DNA from 3 places in the Sphingobacterium sp. JUb20 genome. Region 1 is predicted to be linked to each of the others. Evidence: riboswitches for the same ligand, from Rfam matches in the RefSeq annotation. Region 1 holds a riboswitch; each other region holds the start of a gene.
What was found. Region 1 has a riboswitch for thiamine pyrophosphate ahead of EDF66_RS14780 (TonB-dependent receptor). Riboswitches for the same ligand answer to the same signal wherever they lie in the genome.

Region 1 (2,279 bases):
ATCATCATTAACTTTTACCACTCCATCTTTAATAGGTAAAGATGTAATTGGTAAGATATAGGTAGCGCTAAAATATTTCATTATTATAAAAACTTTAATAGTTACTTAGCATTCAGGTCAACGCAAAGGAACTGTGGTTATTAACGTTAAAATTCGTGCCAAAATTTAGTAAAAAAAATATTACCATTAAAAAAAACAAATTTACACAATTAGTTTAATTATTTAATCGTGATAAAAATCAAAGACTTTTAGATAAATTAACTTATAAGAATGTAACATAAATTTAAACCTTAATAAAAACTCCCTTGTTGCTAAAAATAATTAACATGAGCTAAAAGTTTGAATTTTAGCATATTTTTTGAAGGTAGGGAATAAGTTTAAATTCAGCCAATATATTATCTAAAAACCACAATTTTATTCATTTTTGTAGCGATTCAATGACGTTATGTCAGTGAAGCATCAATAAATCATGGAATTATAAATGGACATCCTTTTAGTTATAAAAAAAAGAAACCGGATCAATACAGCTACTTTAAAATCCGAAAGAAGCTAAAGATAAAGCAACACAACATTCATCATAATACAATCCTATAAACGAAAATCTATTCCACTTATTTTTACGAGCAAAACAAATTGATATTCCAAAACTCAATTCCTCAACATCCATTTTTACATTATATTTTTAGTACAGATTTTATTTAATACCTTCGCATTATCAATAAGGGGTGCCTTGTTCTACGAACACGAATAAAGGCTGAGATTATACCCAACAATACATTTATGTGTTGTGCACCTGATCCAGATAATGCTGGCGGAGGGAAAAGGTTAGTTAAATAAGTGAAAAACTGTTGTAACCCCTAGCAATAGTTTGTTTAACTCAAAATTCAATTAAAAAACATGATTAAAAATTTAATCAGCACAGTGCTATTTCTAGGAATAACATTATCCGTATCAGCTCAAAACGCTTTATCCATCAAAGTCTTAGACAATGAAACAAAAAAATCGTTACAGGGCGCAAGTATCGTTCTGACAAAAAATCAGAGTAAGAATTTAACAACTGATCGAAATGGCACTTCAAAGTTTTCAGGATTACCTGATGGACAATACGCCATAACAATCTCTTACATAGGCTATAGTACAGAAAAGAAGCAGATTGATCTGGTACAAAATACTGATCTTGAAATCTTTCTAAAACCACGTGCTATAAAAACAGAAGAAGTCCTGGTCATGGCAACACGTGCCAAAAACAACTCTTCTACAACCTATAAAAATATTAGCAAACAAGATATCGCTAAAAACAATTTCGGACAAGATATTCCATATCTACTAGATCAAACACCATCTGTCGTCATAGGATCGGACGCAGGAGCAGGTATAGGATATACAAATATGAAAATAAGAGGATCTGATAATGCCCGCATAAATGTAACATTGAATGGAATTCCGTTGAATGACGCGGAAAGTATGGGCTCATTCTTCGTCAATCTTCCCGATTTTGCATCCTCAACCGAGAGTATCCAGATTCAAAGAGGAATTGGAACTTCTACAAACGGGGCGGGATCATTCGGGGCATCACTAAACATACAATCCAATACACTCGAAAAAGAGCCGTACGTAGAATTCAACAACTCTTTCGGCTCCTATAATTCTTGGAAAAATACTTTGAAAGTAGGTTCAGGACTACTAAATAATAAATTTGCCTTTAATGTTCGTCTCTCACGTATTTTGAGCGATGGCTATATCGACCGAGCATCTTCCGATTTAAAGTCTTTTTATGTAGATGGAGGTTATTATAGTGACAAACATATTTTAAAGGCCATTGTATTCTCTGGCAAGGAAAAAACATATCAATCTTGGTACGGAACACCAGAGCCAAGATTAAACAATGATGTAGAGGGGATGAAAGATTATGCCGTCAATGATGGCTATACACAGCTAGAAACAGAAAATCTATTAAATTCTGGTCGCACTTACAACAAATACCTATATAAAAACCAAACAGACAACTACACGCAAACACATCACCAGTTACATTACACCAATTTTATCAATGAAAAACTAATTTTTAATGCGGCACTACATTACACCAGAGGTGCAGGCTATTACGAAGAATTCCGACCTGAAGACGACTTTTCAAAATACAATTTACCACCAGTCATTTCAGGAACCGATACCATCAAACAAACCGATTTGGTAAGGAGAAGATGGTTAGATAATTACTTCTATGGGACTACCTTTTCCTTCAACTATAATCCTTCACAGACAATAAAATTGACATG
Region 2 (2,279 bases), on a different contig from region 1:
ACAACCTTTCCCTGAACTAGCGGTCTTATTTTTTCTAATTCAATCTGTGCATTTGCCTGTGCAGCTAGTGCTGACTGTAACGAAGCTTTACTGTTGTTCACCTGCTCATTGAAGACATCACTTTTAATTTTAAAAAGTGATTGCCCCTTTTGTACATATTGTCCTTCCTTCACATATGTCACTTCTAGGTAACCGGAAACTTGTGCTCTAATATCGACATTGACTGTTCCCTCTATGGTACCAGGATAAGTTTCTACAATCGTAGTCGGAGACTCTTTTAGCTCAATGAAATCAGCAGGAACAGCCTGTTGTTCATACGATCCATCTTGTTTTTGTCCGCCACATGAAATAAATAATAAACCGAAAGCAAATACGGCTGTATATAGATTGAAATTGTTTGTTGCTTTGAATTCTTGCTTTACCATTTTTTTATGATTAAAATTTCAAATACAAATAACAGAAGATTAGATGGTTTAAGAAAGAAATAATTGACTGAACTGGTGAAAATAGCTTCTGAACCGAAATAGTTATCTACTGAATCATCACGATGTAAATTGGTAAGTATAGCCGATTTTTTTTGTTTTGATACGATAAAATTAGAATTAAGTCTAGTAAAAATTAGGATGTTAAATTTAAAATTATCGAGAGCAACAGCTATATTATTTTTATTTAATGTAACAGCAGTTTTGTAATTTATTGCTTTCTGTTGATGGAATTTTTTGTGATCAGAATGGTTTTTAATGTCAAAACAATCAATGTGTTGTGTTTTTTTACAATTATGACATGTGATTTTTTATAGATAAACTCAACATAATAATTATTATTTCAAAATGTCAATGTTCATGCGATGGGAATGAATGTTTATATTTTATATCTTTGTTATGCTTTAGGGGTATTCTAAAAAAGAATTGAGAGAGTCCCTTTGAACCTGACACGGCTAATACCGACGTAGGGAAAAGCAATACAGTACACCTGTGCTGTTTTGTATGTGGTTTTTTCCTAAAGCATTCAATCTTTTATTAAATGAAATGAATATGGAGAAAACACTTTGGATGCATATCCAACAAGTAAGAGCACAATCGCCACTCGTACATAACATTACTAATTTTGTCGTCATGAATAATACTGCCAATGCCTTATTGGCTGTTGGAGCTTCACCTATTATGGCTCATGCTAAAACTGAAGTAGTCGAGATGGTCACTATCAGCGATTCACTTGTTATTAACATAGGAACATTAGATGAAGTGTGGTCAGAATCTATGTTATTGGCCGCAAATACTGCTTCTCAATTAGGGAAACCTTGGATTTTAGATCCTGTTGGAGCGGGGGCGACATCTTATCGCGATCATATTCTAAAAGAATTGCTTCGTGAAAAACCAACTGTCATAAGAGGTAATGCATCTGAAATTATTGCACTAAACAAATCTAATCTTATAAAGACGAAAGGAGTGGATAGTACTTCTCAAAGTGGTGAAGCAGTTAAAGCCGCATTAGATCTTCATCGACAATATGGTTCCGTTGTTTGTATTTCTGGCGAAACTGATATTGTGATTTCTGGGAGTCAGGAGATTCATCTAAAAAATGGACATCTTTTGATGACAAAGGTAACCGGGTTAGGATGTTCTGCAAGTGCGATTGTTGGAGCCTTTATAGCTGTAATCGCCAATAAAACAGAGGCAGTAACTGCTGCAATGGCTCTCATGGGAGTAGCTGGAGAACTAGCTGAAAAGGAAAGTGATGGACCGGGTAGTCTGCAGGTTAAACTTCTTGATAAGCTATATAACATCACTGAAACTGAATTTGGGAATACATTAAAATTTAGCATATAATGGATTTCGATACTTCTTTTCCTTATCAGTTATATCTTGTGATTTCAGAGCAGGATTGTCGTGGAATAAATTATCTTCATGTTGCGGAGCGCGCTATTATTGGTGGTGTAGATATTATACAGCTTCGAGAAAAAGAGCTAACGACACGTCTTTACTTGGCAAAAGCCCGCCAATTGAAAGAGATCACTGACAAATATGGGATTCCTTTAATCATCAATGATAATCTTGAAGTGGCCCAAGAATTGGGTGCGGCTGGTATTCATGTAGGTAACCATGATATTTCTCCTAGTCATATTAGAAAAGCTTGGTATAGCCCAAGACCTCTGGTCGGTTATTCTATTGAAAATCTTGAACAGTTGAAAAATGAGCAGATTCCATTATCCGATTACTTGGGTATCAGCCCTGTATTCAATACTGAAACCAAAAAGGATACCATCACAGAATGGGGCT
Region 3 (2,279 bases), on a different contig from region 1:
GTGATAGTGATATTATAGAGGTTTTATAGAGGGTTCATAGAGGTATATCTCTATAAACCCTCTATAAATACACAATAAAATGTATCTAAGATCTCAAGTACTTTTTAACCTGTCCTCTACATGATCTTCATCATTTTATATCAGCTCATAAGGCAATCGCTACTGAATAAAATTTCCTTCAACACGATCGATTTTCCCCATATAAACAATTTTAGGAGTTTATAAATTTATATACCTTTAGCCATCGACAACTTACTTTTAAAAGTCCACCGTATTTTAGAAAAAAAGTATAAAAGAACTGAAAAATATGCATATGACAATTATTAATAATGCGAATTTGAAATACCTCAATCATGATAGATAACATCAAAATCACAGAAACCAAGGTCTTATCAGACAATTGGTACGTCTTGCGAAAGATCACTTACGAATATTTGAAAAAGGACGGCACCATTATGAGTCAAAGCAGGGAAGCATACGACAGAGGAAACGGTGCCACTATTTTACTGTACAACAAAGAACAGAAAACAGTTATCCTTACCCGTCAATTTCGTCTACCTACATTTGTCAATGGAAATGAGAGTGGTATGATGATTGAAGCTTGTGCAGGTTTGTTGGATAAAGATAATGCCGAGGATTGCATCAGAAGAGAAACTGAAGAAGAAACGGGTTATAAAATTACAGATGTACGTAAAATATTTGAAGCTTATATGTCCCCTGGATCTGTCACGGAAATTCTGTATTTCTTTATAGCCGAATATGCTAAAGAAATGAAAGTCAGTGAAGGTGGTGGGCTAGAACAGGAGGAAGAAAATATTGAAGTTTTGGAATTGCCTATAAAAGAAGCGATGCAAATGGTTGATAATGGCGAAATCAAAGATGCCAAAACCATTATGCTGCTTCAATATATTAAACTCCAGCATATTTTATAGTATTTGCCATTGATTCTCCCTGCCCATAACTCCACCTCTGCCAGGGAGAATCATTATTCGCTATACCAGCAGTCCCCATTAATAAAACACTTCACTTCTTAAAGTATATGGTTCTGTCACAAAAAGATGGACAGACTAAAATAAATCTACCTCTTTTCGTTTATTGAGATTTTTTACCTAGTTTAGTGGAAACTTTAGGGGTGTCTGCAAAATTTGCAGGCTGAGATTTTACCCTTAGAACCTGATCCGGATCATACTGGCGTAGGGAAAAGTAGATGTCTTCATTGTGCATATACCGGCACAACTGTGGCCATTCCTAAAGTTTTTTATTTAAAAATTTTAAAAGGAATGGAACTCAAAATTAATCACCAATTACGTTTTTTTGAACAGCCCCCCTCCTCTTTGGAAGGTTTGATGCTTTTGGAATTCCCAGAAAAAAGCAAGGGCATTGCTGTCGCTATTAATAACCAGGTTATACCCAAAACGGCTTGGGCAACAACCAAACTACAGCATCAGGACTCAATTCTAATTATCGCTGCAACACAGGGCGGATAAATCTCTTATACCTATTACTATACCATCATGTTAGAACAAAACATTACCCAGACCCCATTTCCAAATTCAAAAAAAGTCTATATTTCAGGTCAGCTCTATCCTATTCAGGTTGCCATGCGTGAAATTACATTAAGTCCGACCAAACTTAGCAAGGGTGGAATAGAAATCAATCCTCCAGTCACTATTTATGACACTTCTGGTCCGTATACGGATGAACAAGCACAGATTGATATCCGCAAAGGCCTTCCTAGAACTCGTGAAAATTGGATATTGGACAGAAAAGATGTTCAAGTTTTATCACAAATCAGTTCAGATTATGGAAAAGAAAGATTGGCAGACTCGGACCTGGATGAACTCCGTTTTGAATACAGCCATAGACCTAAAAAAGCATTAGCGGGTAAAAATGTAAGTCAACTGCACTATGCAAGAAAAGGAATCATAACTCCAGAGATGGAGTATGTAGCCATTCGCGAAAATCAGCGTATTGAGCAAATCGAAGCAGCAACTAAAGGTATGGATCATCAGCACACCGGTCACAGTTTTGGTGCCCGTACTCCAAAGAAATTAATTACCCCTGAATTTGTAAGAGAAGAAATTGCCGCCGGAAGAGCAATTATTCCAAACAACATTAATCATCCAGAAAGCGAACCGATGATCATCGGTCGCAACTTTTTGGTAAAGATCAACGCTAATATTGGTAATAGTGCCGTTACCTCAAGCATTGAAGAAGAAGTTGATAAAGCTGTCTGGGCATGCCGATGGGGTGCTGATACAATTATGGATCTTTCAACA

Region 2: it holds a riboswitch for thiamine pyrophosphate, as region 1 does, so the genes downstream of both, thiM (hydroxyethylthiazole kinase) here and EDF66_RS14780 (TonB-dependent receptor) in region 1, are expected to answer to the same signal.
Region 3: it holds a riboswitch for thiamine pyrophosphate, as region 1 does, so the genes downstream of both, thiS (sulfur carrier protein ThiS) here and EDF66_RS14780 (TonB-dependent receptor) in region 1, are expected to answer to the same signal.

The regions. Positions count from the first base shown of each region.
Region 1 is NZ_SLYV01000008.1:152,637-154,915, reverse strand. It holds gene EDF66_RS14785 (amidohydrolase family protein) at 1-81, opposite strand, end outside; TPP riboswitch at 712-837, shown strand; gene EDF66_RS14780 (TonB-dependent receptor) at 898-2,279, shown strand, end outside.
Region 2 is NZ_SLYV01000005.1:176,928-179,206, forward strand. It holds gene EDF66_RS10170 (efflux RND transporter periplasmic adaptor subunit) at 1-425, opposite strand, end outside; TPP riboswitch at 879-972, shown strand; gene thiM (hydroxyethylthiazole kinase) at 1,035-1,829, shown strand; gene thiE (thiamine phosphate synthase) at 1,829-2,279, shown strand, end outside.
Region 3 is NZ_SLYV01000010.1:28,636-30,914, forward strand. It holds gene nudK (GDP-mannose pyrophosphatase NudK) at 354-932, shown strand; TPP riboswitch at 1,119-1,217, shown strand; gene thiS (sulfur carrier protein ThiS) at 1,239-1,487, shown strand; gene thiC (phosphomethylpyrimidine synthase ThiC) at 1,515-2,279, shown strand, end outside.